2 regions of the Bradyrhizobium sp. 159 genome follow, and region 1 is predicted to be linked to the other one. Evidence: predicted binding sites of a transcription regulator. Region 1 holds the regulator's gene; the other holds the start of a gene.
What was found. Region 1 encodes PhoB, which activates phosphate uptake and scavenging genes when phosphate is short. Its sites were predicted from a motif close to TGTCATNNANCTGTCAT; they were not measured.
Positions count from the first base shown of each region.

Region 2: the regulator PhoB is predicted to act here: its motif matches at 2,090-2,106, upstream of phnC (phosphonate ABC transporter ATP-binding protein).

Region 1 is NZ_JADPKE010000068.1:52,973-59,581, forward strand. Features, by position in the region: gene IVA96_RS19045 (aspartate aminotransferase family protein) at 1-595, opposite strand, end outside; gene IVA96_RS19050 (GcrA family cell cycle regulator) at 1,064-1,576, shown strand; gene phoB (phosphate regulon transcriptional regulator PhoB) at 1,837-2,544, opposite strand; gene phoU (phosphate signaling complex protein PhoU) at 2,559-3,275, opposite strand; gene pstB (phosphate ABC transporter ATP-binding protein PstB) at 3,287-4,108, opposite strand; gene pstA (phosphate ABC transporter permease PstA) at 4,105-4,950, opposite strand; gene pstC (phosphate ABC transporter permease subunit PstC) at 4,955-5,944, opposite strand; gene pstS (phosphate ABC transporter substrate-binding protein PstS) at 6,104-6,609, opposite strand, start outside.
Region 2 is NZ_JADPKE010000041.1:33,374-39,982, reverse strand. Features, by position in the region: gene IVA96_RS09230 (DUF1045 domain-containing protein) at 1-145, opposite strand, end outside; gene IVA96_RS09225 (alpha-D-ribose 1-methylphosphonate 5-triphosphate diphosphatase) at 164-1,360, opposite strand; gene IVA96_RS09220 (chloramphenicol acetyltransferase) at 1,357-2,028, opposite strand; gene phnC (phosphonate ABC transporter ATP-binding protein) at 2,216-3,025, shown strand; gene phnD (phosphonate ABC transporter substrate-binding protein) at 3,087-4,022, shown strand; gene phnE (phosphonate ABC transporter, permease protein PhnE) at 4,099-4,983, shown strand; gene phnE (phosphonate ABC transporter, permease protein PhnE) at 4,980-5,828, shown strand; gene phnF (phosphonate metabolism transcriptional regulator PhnF) at 6,006-6,609, opposite strand, start outside.

The DNA of each region.
Region 1 (6,609 bases):
CGGGTGTTGACGAACGCACACCGCCCTCGCCCTGGATCGGCTCGATCAGGATGCCGGCGGTCTGCGGACCGATCGCCTTCTTCACGGCCTCGATATCGCCATGCGGGACCTGGTCGAAGCCATCCATGGGCGGGCCGAAACCTTCAAGATATTTTGCCGAGCCCGTCGCCGCCAACGTCGCCAGCGTGCGGCCGTGGAAGGCGCCTTCGAAGGTGATCATGCGATAGCGATCGGGATGGCCTTTGGCGGCATGATAGCGCCGCACGACCTTGATCACGCATTCCAACGCTTCGGCGCCGGAATTGCAGAAGAACACGAAGTCCGCGAAACTTTCGTTGCACAAACGCGTTGCAAGCCGTTCGCCATCGGGACTCTGGAACAGGTTCGACATGTGCCAGAGCTTGGTCGCCTGCTCCTGCAATGCCTTGACCAACGCAGGATGGGCGTGGCCGAGCGCGTTCACGGCGACGCCCGAGGTGAAATCGAGATAGCGATCGCCATTGGTCGCGATCAGCCAGCAGCCTTCGCCGCGCTCGAAGCCAAGGTCCGCCCTGGCGAAAACGGGAAGCAGATGCGGCGCGGCGCTGTTGGTCATGACCATCACTTGGATGTTGCATTTGGACGTTGAGACCTGCCTGGCATGCCTTGCGCAGCGCACCATTGACCGGTCCGGAAAACGAAACGTGCCGCCTTTTAAGGGCGGCACGCGTCACCATCTTATGCCTGGCAAGACGGGTGTCAATGCCGCCCGGAAAGCCTCGCGAAACGCGAAATCCGTAGTCTTGCGGTGCCGATCTTGCGGGGTTTTCACCACGGAACATGTGGAAGCGAGTCGGCGGACTCTTGCGCGGGAGTCACGCCATATTGTAGCGTTTGGACTGTCAGATACGACATCTCGTGCAGCGGTTCTGATCCCAAGAGTCCTCATGTACCGGCGTAAACGTTCGGGCGTCAGTCACGCGCCCGGCGAGCCTTAAGGGATTCTGACGGCACGGGTTTTTCAAGGCTTAAGCATTCGCTGTGAGGCCCCAGGATGGCGGCGCGCAACGAGGGAAAGGGTGCAATGACGGTTTTGACCTGGTCCGACGATCGCGTCGAGCAGCTGAAAAAGCTCTGGGAGGCCGGACTTTCGGCCAGCCAGATCGCGGCCGAGCTCGGCAATGTGACCCGCAATGCCGTGATCGGCAAAGTGCACAGGCTCGGCCTGTCGGGCCGCGCCAAGAGCCCTTCATCGGCAGCGCCGCGGCCGCGCAAGGCGCGGCCCGCGCAGCATATGATGCGGGTGACCCGGCCGATCTCGCGCGGCAACACCGCGCTGGCGCAGGCCTTCGAGGTCGAGGTGGAGGCCGAACCGGTCACCTACGACAACGTGGTGCCGATGAGTCAGCGGCTGTCGCTGCTGGAATTGAACGAGGCGACGTGCCACTGGCCGGTCGGCGATCCCTCCAGCCCGGACTTCTTCTTCTGTGGCGGCAAGGCGCTGTCAGGCCTGCCCTACTGCGCCCAGCACTCGCGCGTCGCCTATCAGCCGGCAGCGGATCGCCGGCGGGCGGCACCGAAGCCGAGCACGCGGTGATTATTTCCTGAGATCGAACCGGCAGCCGTCACGCGGTGACGGCGCAACAAACCCGACGTCGTCCCGGACAAGCGAAGCGCCGGACCGGGACCGATAGCCACCGCAAGCCGTGGTTACGGGGACTCGGAGTTACCTTTTCGCGCAACAACCACGTCCTGTGGCTATGCGTCCGGATCGGCGCTTCGCTCCGGACAACGCTGCGCGTTGCCGGGAGCTACGCTTGTCCGGGACGACGACCGAGCTTGGTGACGCAGTTGGGCCTACGTCTGCTCCGCCTTTGCAAACCGATCATCCAGCGCATAACCCGCGCCGCGGACGGTGCGGATCGGGTCCTGCTCGCGGCCGAGATTGAGCAGCTTGCGCAGGCGGCCGATATGGACGTCGACGGTGCGCTCGTCGATGTAGATGTCGCGGCCCCAGACGCTGTCGAGCAGCTGCTCGCGCGAGAACACGCGGCCGGGATGCTCCAGGAAGAACTCCAGCAGGCGATATTCGGTCGGGCCGAGATCGATCGGCCGGCCCGAGCGCGCGACGCGGCGCTTGTCGCGATCGAGCTCGATGTCGCCATAGGCGAGCACGGTGGCGAGCCGCTCGGGGCTTGCGCGCCGCAGAAGGCCCTTCACGCGCGCGAGCAGCTCCGGCACCGAGAACGGCTTGACGATGTAGTCATCGGCGCCGGTCGCAAGACCCCGCACCCGCTCGCTTTCCTCGCCGCGCGCGGTCAGCATGATGATCGGGAGCTGCTTGGTCTCGGGACGGGTGCGCAGCCGCCGACACAACTCGATGCCGGACAGTCCCGGCAGCATCCAGTCGAGCACGATCAGATCGGGGATGTGTTCCTTGAGGCGGGTGTCGGCGTCGTCGCCGCGCATTACCGTCTCCACGTCATAGCCGTCGCCTTCGAGGTTGTAACGGAGAAGCTCGGTGAGAGCTTCCTCGTCCTCAACCACCATAATGCGTGCGCCCATGTTGTCGTCGCTCCCTAGGTATTCGGTACCGTCGTGGCGAAGGTCGTCATGTCGCCCTTCGGCCGCTTGTCGGTGATCGCCTGCCCCTCGATCATGTAGAACACGGTCTCGGCGATGTTGGTGGCGTGATCACCGATGCGCTCGATGTTCTTGGCGCAAAACATCAGATGGATGCAGAACGAGATGTTGCGCGGATCCTCCATCATATAGGTGAGGAGCTCGCGGAACAGAGAGGTGCAGATGGCGTCCACTTCCTCGTCGCCCTTCCACACCGCCATCGCCGCCGGCAAATCGTGCGCGGCATAGGCATCCAGCACCGACTTGACCTGCTGCTGCACGAGGTCGGTCATGTGCTCCAGGCCGCGGAACAGTTTCAGCGGATGGAAGTCCGTCTCCAGCGCCGCAACGCGCTTGCCCATGTTCTTGGCGAGGTCGCCGATGCGCTCGAGATCGGTGGCAACGCGCATGGCGCCGACGATCTCGCGTAAATCCACCGCCATCGGCTGGCGGCGGGCGATGGTGAGCACGGCGCGCTCCTCGATGCGCTTCTGAAGCGCGTCGAGCTCGGCATCGGTGGTGACGACGCGCTGGCCGAGCGCGACGTCGCGGCGGATCAGCGCGTCGACGGAATCGACGATCATGCGCTCGGCGATGCCGCCCATCTCGGCGACGAGGCGAGTGAGCTCCTGGAGGTCGGTATCGAAGGCCTTTGCGGTATGTTCAGTACCCATGTCCCGTCTCCTCAGCCGAACCGGCCGGTGATGTAATCCTGCGTACGCCGGTCGCTCGGCGACGTGAAGATCTTGCTGGTGTCGTCGAACTCGATCAGCTCGCCGAGATACATGAAGGCGGTTTTATCAGAGACGCGCGCCGCCTGCTGCATGTTGTGGGTGACGATCGCGATCGTGTAGTTCTCGGACAATTCCTGGATCAGCTCCTCGACCTTGGCGGTCGAGATCGGGTCGAGCGCCGAGCAGGGCTCATCGAACAAGATCACTTCGGGCCGCACCGCGACCGTGCGGGCGATGCAGAGGCGCTGCTGCTGGCCGCCGGAGAGCGACAAGCCGGACGCGTTGAGCTTATCCTTGACCTCGTTCCACAGCGCGCCGCCGCGCAGCGCCTTCTCGACGCGGTCGTCCATCTCGGACTTCGAGATCTTCTCGTAGAGGCGGATGCCGAAGGCGATGTTCTCGTAGATCGTCATCGGGAACGGCGTCGGTTTCTGGAACACCATGCCGACCCGGGCGCGCAGCAGGTTAAGGTCCAGCTTGGGATCGAGGATATTGGTCTGGTCGAGCAACAGCTGGCCGGTGGCGCGCTGGCCCGGATAGAGATCGTACATCCGGTTGAAGATGCGCAGCAGGGTCGACTTGCCGCAGCCCGACGGGCCGATGAAGGCCGTGACGCGGTTGGTGCCGAGGGCCAGATTGATGTTCTTCAGCGCGTGGTGCTCACCGTAGTAGAAATTGAGGTTGCGCGCGGTGACCTTGGCAGGCGCCTCGGGTAGCGGCTGTGAGCCGGGATGAACGGTCGGCGCACTTACGGAAACAGACATTTCACTCATTTTGCAGTCCTCTCGGCGCCAAGGATGCGCGCGCCAATGTTCAGGGCAAGCACGGTCAGGGTGATGAGCAGCGCCCCACTCCAGGCGAGCTGCTTCCAATAGGCGTAGGGGCTCTGCACGAAGTTGTTGATGGTGACAGGCAGGTTGGCCATCGTCTTGTCGAGGCCGAGGCTGAAGAACTGGTTCGACAGCGCCGTGAACAGCAGCGGCGCGGTCTCGCCGGCGACGCGCGCAGTCGCCAGCAGCACGCCGGTGATCAGGCCGGAGCGCGCGGCACGATAGGCGATCCGTTTGATCACCAGCGAGCGCGGCAGGCCGAGCGCGCTGGCAGCCTCACGCAGCGGGTTCGGCACCAGCAGCAACATGTCTTCGGTGGTGCGCACCACGACCGGGATCACGATCACGGCGAGCGCCAGCGCGCCGGCGATCGCCGAGAAGCCGCGCATCGGCACCACCACCGCGCCGTAGATGAACAGGCCGATGATGATCGAAGGCGCCGAGAGCAGGATGTCGTTGATGAAGCGGATCACCGAGGTCAGCTTGTCGTTGCGGCCGTACTCGGCGAGATAGGTGCCGGCGAACAGGCCGAGCGGCGCGCCGATGCCGACGCCGATCACGGTCATGATCAGCGAGCCGACGATGGCGTTGAGCAGGCCGCCCTCGTTCGATCCGGGCGGGGGCGTGTTCTCGGTGAAGACCTGGTAGTTGAGCCCGGCCAGGCCATTGTAAAGCAGCGTGATCAAAATCAGCGCGAGCCAAGTGACGCCGAAGGCGGCGGCTGCGATGCAGAGACCGCGGATGACGATGTCCCAGCGGCGACGGCGCGAATAGATCGGGTTCATGGCGTCACTTTCCGGCCTTGGTTTCCAGCCGCATCAGCATCAGCCGCGCGGCCGCGAGCACGAAGAACGTCAGCACGAACAGGAGCAGGCCGAGCAGGATCAGGCCGGACTGGTGCAGGCCGTCACTCTCGGCGAATTCGGAGGCGATCGCCGCCGAGATCGTGGTGCCCGGAGCGAAGATCGACGAGGAGATGCGGAACGAGTTGCCGATGATGAAGGTCACCGCCATCGTCTCGCCGAGCGCGCGACCGAGCGCCAGCATGACGCCGCCGATGATGCCGACGCGGGTGTAGGGGATCACCACGCTGCGGACGACTTCCCAGGTGGTGCAGCCGACGCCGTAGGCGGCTTCCTTCAGCACCGGCGGCACCGTCTTGAACACGTCGACCGAGATCGAGGTGATGAAGGGCAGCACCATGATGGCGAGGATCAGCGCGGCATTGAACAGGCTGAGATAGGACGGCGGACCTGCGAAGATCGCCCCCAGCACGGGGACGCCGTCGAAGACCCTGATCATGAACGGCTGGAAGGTGTTGGCCAGGAACGGGCCCAGCACGAAGAAGCCCCACATGCCGTAGATGATCGAGGGAATGCCGGCGAGCAGCTCGATCGCCATGCCGATCGGGCGGCGCAGCCATTGCGGGCAGAGCTCGGTGAGGAAGATCGCAATACCGAGACCGACCGGAATGGCGATCAGCATCGCGATGAAGGAGGTGACGAGCGTGCCGTACATCGGCCCGAGCGCGCCGAGCACGGGCGGATCGGCCGACGGCGCCCAGCGCTGCGTCCATAGGAACGAGAGGCCGTATTCCTTCATCGCGGGGAAGGCGCCAACGATCAGCGAAATGATGATGCCACCGAGGATCAGCAGCACCGAGATCGCGGAAAGTCGCGTGATCCAGTAGAAGGTGACGTCGCCGAGCTTGAACGCGCTCAAGGCCTTGGCGCGGTCATACGGTCCGGCGTCGTCGATTACGTCGCTCTGAACGGCCATCTCTGCCACGCCGATCCCCTGTACCCAGATTTATAGACGCTTGTTGCCGGTCCCGCGCCCCCGACACAGCACGACGCTGATCGGGGCCCGGTTGTTGTCCCGGCGCAGCGCAGCAGCATTTCACGCTGCTGCGCGTCCGGGACATGAGAGCCGTTCGCCTCAGCTCTTGATCTCGGCGGCCCAGGTCTTCTCGATCAGCTGGACGACGCTGTCCGGCATCGGGATGTAGTCGAGTTCTTCAGCCGCCTTGCCACCGTTCTTGAACGCCCAGCGGAAGAACTTGATGGCTTCCTGGGAGGCGGCCTTGTCGGTCACAGACTTGTGCATCAGGATGAAGGTCGCCGCCGTGATCGGCCAGGACTTCTCGCCCGGCTGGTCGGTCAGGATGACGTAATAGCCGGGAGCCTTGGCCCAGTCGGCGTTGGAGGCGGCGGCCTGGAAGGCCTCGACGGTCGGCTGCACCGGCTTGCCGGCCTTGTTGACGAGACCGGTGTAGGTCAGCTTGTTCTGCTTGGCATAGGCGTACTCGACATAGCCGATCGAGTTCTTAGTCTGGCTGATGTTGCCCGACACGCCTTCGTTGCCCTTGGCGCCGACGCCGACCGGCCACTCCACCGCGGTGCCTTCGCCGACCTTGCTCTTCCAGTCCGCGCTGGCCTTGGAGA
Region 2 (6,609 bases), on a different contig from region 1:
CCGGCGCGACATCCAGTGCCTCGCGCGGAAACGGCACTTCGTCGCCGGTGTAGGCATCGTAGCCGAGCAGCTCGGCGCCGAAGCGGGAGAGGGCGCTGTGGGCGTCGGCCGCAAAATAGATCGCGTAGCGGGGAAAACCTGTCATCGCCTCAGCATAACCAATTTAAGCCGCAACGACAGCCTCGCGCGGCGCCGCCGCTGCTGCTGTGAGCAGCCGCGTCGCATCGGTGAGATGCACCAGCTTGCCGCCTGATATCACGGCGATTAGCCGCGGCCGCAACTCCACGCTGTCGTCGACCAAAAGAATGTCGGCGCGGCGCCCTTCCGCGATGGCGCCGCGATCGGTAAGGCCGGTTGCACGCGCAGGTCCGGCAGAGACCAAATCCCAGGCCTGCTCCAGCGGCAGCACGCGGTCGGCGGCGAGCCGGAATGCGGCCAGCAGCTGTGCCGGATAGTAATAGTCCGAGGCCAGCACCGAGCAGAGACCCTTGGCGACCATGTCCGACGCCCTGGTCCAGCCGGTATGGCTGCCGCCGCGCACGACGTTGGGAGCGCCATAGACGATGGCGTCGCCGTGGCTTGCTGCCGCCCGCGCTGTCTCCTCGTTGATCGGAAACTCGGCGATCAACGCGCCGAGATCGCGAAACTCCTGGCGCATCGCCGGCGTCGCATCGTCATGCGAGAGCATTCGCACCCCGGCGGCGCGGGCTGCCGCCGCAAGCCGCGAGACCGACGCCGGAACGTCGGTGGCGCGCGCCACCACACGTTCGACCAGCCGGTCAAATTCCTCGCTCGATAGGCCGGTGCGCTCCACCATGCGGTTGCGCTTGCGCGGCTTGGCCATGTCCGCAACCGTGCCGTCCATGTGGTCGTTGAAGGCGAACAGGTCGACGCGGCCTTCCGCGAGCCACTGGCTGATCTCGGTCTCGGCATCGAGATTGTAGGTCTCGTGCCGCAGGTGGAAGCGGGTGTCGGCGGCGAATTGCGGACGCTGCCGCTCGATCGCCTCCATCAGGCCGCGCGCATTGTCAGCGCTGCGCAAGCCAGGCTCCCACGAACAGGTCGTGGCGTGGAACACCGTGGTGATGCCGTTGCTGATCGCCTGACGATCACTGTCGGCGAGCGCGACGTCGATCGGGAAATCGACGCCGGCGCGCGGCATCATCTGGCGCTCGAAGGCATCGCCATGCAGATCGACGATGCCTGGCAGCACCAGCAGGTCGCGGGCATCGATAGCGAGCCGCGCGCGGCCGCGAGGGACATCGACCAACGCAATGTCCGTTCCGGACACGAGAAGTGAGGTTTCGACGAGCCCGGCGCCGATCAGGACCCGGCCGCCTTCAAGGAAAATGTCTGTCACGCGACCGCGCTTGGTTTGCTGGCAGGAGAACCGGTGAAAGAGCTCGCCCGTGCTTCGTATGTCGCGAGGAAATCTTCAATCCCGAGCTTGCGGAAATCGGGCAGCACTTCACGCAATTTGTCGTGATCCCAGTCCCACCAGGCGAGCTTGGCGAGCCGGCCGGCGATCTGCTCCGAGAACCGCCGCCGCACGATGCGCGCCGGATTGCCGGCGACGATGGTGTAGGCCGGCACGTCCTTGGTGACGATAGCGCCCGCCGCGATCACCGCGCCGGTGCCGATATTGCGGCCGGGCAGCACGATCGCGCCGTGGCCGATCCAGACATCGTGACCGACATGGACGTGATGCTGGCGGCGCCAGTCGAAGAACTCGGTGTCGTCGCTTTCACCTTCGAAATAGGCGCTTGAACGGTAGGTGAAATGCGCCTGGGTCGCACGATGCATCGGATGATTGCCGGGATTGATCCGCGTCATTGCCGCGATCGAGCAGAACTTTCCGATGGTGGTGTAGGTGATCTGGGCATCGTTGACGACATAGGAGTAATCGCCCATCGCCACTTCATGCAGTACGGTGCGCGCGCCGACCTCGGTGTAGGCGCCGAGCCTGGCCTCGTGCAGCTTGGCCGAGGGATCAATGGTCGGCTGAATCGAAAGAGCTTTGGCGGCCATGTTGCATCCGAAGCGCGAGGGTGGGGCATTTTTCTTGGAGCGGCTTGATGACAATGCTTTGATGACAACGTCATGACGTGGCGATGACAGGGGATGACGTGTGTTGGATCGCCGCACCGCAACGCGGATGTCACACAAGTGTTAAGCGCCGGCGTTAGCGGTGGGTCCGATTAATCTGGAGCCCTGCATGCTGGTCGTGGAAGGTCTGACGTGTCGCTTCGGCGCAAAGGCCGCGGTGGACGACGCTTCGTTTCAAGTTGCCCCGGGCGGCTTCGTCGGTGTGATCGGACGGTCCGGCGCCGGCAAGTCGACCCTGCTGCGGACCATCAACCGCCTGGCGACGCCGACCGAGGGCCGCATCCTGTTCGACGGCATCGATGTCACCGCGCTGCGCGGCAAGGAGCTGCGGCAGTGGCGGGCGCGCTCGGCAATGATCTTCCAGCAGTTCAACCTGGTCGGCCGGCTCGATGTCCTCACCAACGTCCTGATGGGGCGCCTCGCAACGATGCCCGCCTGGCGCTCGCTGTCGCAGCTCTGGCCCGAGCAGGATAAGGCGCTGGCGATGTCCGCGCTGGAGCAGTTCGACATCGCCGCGCTCGCCGCCCAGCGCGCCGACCAGCTCTCCGGCGGACAGCAGCAGCGCGTGGCGATTGCCCGCGCCCTGGTCCAGCAGCCCGACATCATCCTCGCCGACGAACCGATTGCCTCGCTCGATCCGCGCAACACCAAAATCGTGATGGATGCGCTGCTGCGCATCAACAAGCATTTCGGCATCACCGTGCTCTGCAATCTGCATTCGCTCGATCTGGCGCGCAGCTATTGCGACCGCCTGATCGGCATGGCGCAGGGCCGCGTGGTGTTCGATGGCGCGCCGGCCGCGCTGACCGATCACGTGGCGCGCGAGCTCTACGATCTCGAAGCCGCCGACGTCATGGGCGGCATGCCCATCCCGGCGCCCGAGGGCGTTCCGGCGCTCGGGACGGCCGCGGCGGCCTGAGCCTCGCCTCTTTTACTCAAGTCTTTGCGTCAAGCGATCCCCAACCGATGAAGAGGGTACCATGATCACTCGCAGATTAATCCTTGCCGGCGTCGCCGCGCTCGCCTTTGCCACCTCCGCCTCGGCGGACGACTGGAAAGCCAAATATCCCGAGCTGACCTTCGCGGTCGTGCCGGCGGAGAACGCCTCCGGCGTCACCGAGCGCTGGGCGCCGTTCGTGAGCTATCTCTCCAAGGAACTGGGCGTGAAGGTCACGCTGCGCATCGCCAACGACTATGCAGCCGTCATTGAAGGCCAGCGTGCCGGCAACATCCAGATCGCGAGCTACGGCTCGGCCTCGTTCGCCCGCGCCCGTCTGACCGGTGTCAAGACCGACGCCTTCGCCAACGACATCAACGCGGACGGCTCGACCGGCTATTATTCGGTGTTCTTCGTCAAGGCGAGCAGCCCCTACAAGAAGGTCGATGACCTCAAGGGCAAGAATCTCGGCCTCGTCGACCCGAACTCGACCTCCGGCAACAACGTGCCGCGCTTCGAACTCGACAAGATGGGCATCCCAGATACCGACACCTATTTCGGCAAGGTCGTCTTCACCGGCAGCCACGAGAATGCGATGCTGGCGCTGGCGCAGGGCACGGTCGACGTTGCCGCCAACCAGTGGACCAGCGATGACGATTCCACGCTGGCGCAGATGCTGACCAAGGGCATGCTGAAGAACACCGACGGCTCGGCGATGAAGAAGGACGATTTCCGCATCATCCACAAGTCGGCGCCGATCATCAACGGCCCTTATGCCTACAATTCCGACCTGCCGGAGGATGCCAAGGCCGCCATCGCCAAGGCATTCTTCGATGCGCCGGCCAAGGACAAGGCCGCGTTCGACCGTCTCTCCGATGGCCAGAAGAAGGGCTTTCATCCCGCCACCACCAAGGACTGGGATGGCACGATCGAGCTGATCAAGTTCGTCGATGCGCTGCGTAAGAAGAAGGCGTCCTGAGTTTTTGGGACTATGCACTGGAGCCGGGTCGATGGACCCGGCTCTTTCTCTTTGATCGACCACTTGTTCTGACCAGATGACCGTCGCGGTTTCGATCCTCCCCGAGCAGCAGCTTGCCGTGCTCAACGCCGCCTATCGCCAGGCGGTCGCGCGCAGGCGATGGCGCCTCCTGTTGGGAGCCGGTATCTTTGCCGCTGCGCTTATTCTCGCAGCGATCGGCGCCGAAGTGAATCTGCGCACGCTGTTCACCTATTTCGGCAACTTCATCAGCTATTTCGATCGCATCTTCACGCTCGACAGCGGCCAGCGGGTCTGGACTGATCTCGGCGAGTGGCTCTGGGGCTGGCGCAAATGGTTGAAGATGCTGGGCGAGACGCTGCTGATCTCCTATGTCGGCACGCTGATCGGCGCCACCTTCGCCTTTGCCCTGAACTTCTTCGCGGCGGAGAACACTTCGCCTGCGCCCTGGCTGCGCTTTGCGGTGCGGCGCCTGCTCGAATTCGCCCGCACCGTTCCCGGCATCGTGTTCGCGCTGATCTTCGTGATCGCCTTTGGGTTAGGTCCGATGGCGGGCGTGCTCGCGATCGCGATCCACTCCACCGGCGCGCTCGGCAAGCTGTTCTCGGAGATCGTCGAGAACGCCGACATGAAGCCGGTCGAAGGCATCCGCTCGACCGGGGCGAGCTGGCTGTCTTGCATGCGCTTTGCAATCGTGCCGCAGGTCACCGCGAGTTATGCCAGCTACGCGCTGCTGCGCTTCGAGATCAACGTGCGCGAAGCCTCGGTGATGGGCTTCGTCGGCGCCGGCGGCATCGGCCAGGAGCTCGTCGTTGCCATCCGCAAGTTCTATTACTCCGACGTCAGCGCGATCCTGGTCACCATCATCGTGACCGTCTTCATCATCGACATCACCACCGGATGGCTGCGCGGCCGGCTGTTCGGCAAGGAGGCGCGGACGTGACCGGGCCGCAGCAAGTCGAGACGCGAGAGATCCGCGCCCGCTACCCCGATGTGTTCAACCGGCCGGCCTCGGCGCGGCTTGCAACGCCGGCGATGATCGTCGCGGCGTTCGCGATCCTGATCTATGGTCTGGTCGATCTCGATTTCTCGCCGTCACGGTTCCTCGCAGGCCTCAGCCAGCTCGGCTGGATCAGCCTGATGATGATCCCGCCCGATCCCGGCTCCTCGTTGCCGGTCTATCTGAAGGCGCTGGGCGAGACGCTGTCGATCGCGCTACTCGGCACGACGCTGGCGGCGCTGTTCGCGCTGCCGGTGAGCCTGCTGGCCGCGCGCAACGTGGTGCCGTCGAAGATCCTGCGCTTTCCCGTTCGTCGCTTGCTGGATTCGATCCGCGGCGTCGACACGCTGATCTGGGCGCTGGTGTGGATCAATGTGGTCGGGCTCGGCCCGTTCGCCGGCGTGCTCGCCATCGCCGTGTCGGATTTCGGCGCCTTCGGAAAGCTGTTCTCGGAGGCGATCGAGGGCGCCGACCAGAAGCAGGTCGAGGGCATCCGCGCCTCCGGCGGCAGCGCGCTGCACGAGATCCGCTTCGGGCTGCTGCCGCAGGTCCTGCCTGTCATCGCCGGCCAGGTGCTCTATTTCGTCGAATCCAACACCCGCTCGGCCACCATCATCGGCATCGTCGGCGCCGGCGGCATTGGCCTCCAGCTCGCCGAGCAGATCCGCGTCTTGGAATGGCAGAAGGTGTCGTTCCTGATCCTGATGATCTTGGTCGCGGTTGCCGCGATCGATTTCATTTCCGGCAAGCTGCGCTTTGCGATTATCGGACGAAGGGCTATCGCTTAACGGCCGCAGTCTTCTTCCCTTCTCCCCTTGTGGGAGAAGGGGGCGCGAAGCGCCGGATAATGGCCGTCTCCGCGCATTCAAATGAGAGCCGCACTCGCGGAGAGAACCCGCACCCGTCTCGCCGCTGCGCGGCAAGCCACCCTCTCCCACAAGGGGAGAGGGGAAGAGGGCGGCAGCTCACCCGTTGTCCACCAAAAACTCCACCCGCTCTGCTGCAAACCGCGAGTGCTTGGTCACCAGCGGCTTGCCGTCGAGAGCGTGGTCGGTGGCATCGACCACCAGGATCGGTCGTCCCAGTGCAAGATCGAGCCGGGCGGCGTCAGTCGCGTCGATGATGCCGGCCGTTATCCGGGTCGCGCCGCGGCGGTAGTCGCGAATGCCGTAGTGCTCCAGCAACTTCGTCATCGAGCGCGTCGCGGCGAACACGGCGCCTGCGCCCGGAAACAACTCAGCCGACAGCCAGGTGGTGGAGACGCAGATCGGCGTGCGATCGGCGAGGCGGATCGCCTCGATCCGCAGCAGCGCCGCGCCGGCCTTCAAGCCGAGCTCGCGCGCCAGCTCCCGGGTCGCGACGTCATCGGAGGTCTCGATCAACTGGCCGCGCGGCTCGCGGCCGCCGGCGCCGACGATCTCGGAGAACCGGGTGCGCGAGCGCAGCGGATAGGCCAGCCTCTGCGCCTCGACATAGGTTCCGCTGCCGCGCTCGGCCCGGACCAGGCCGCGCTCGGCCAGCGCGGCCAGCGCGCGCCGCACGGTGTGGCGGTTCACGCGGTAGGTTTCC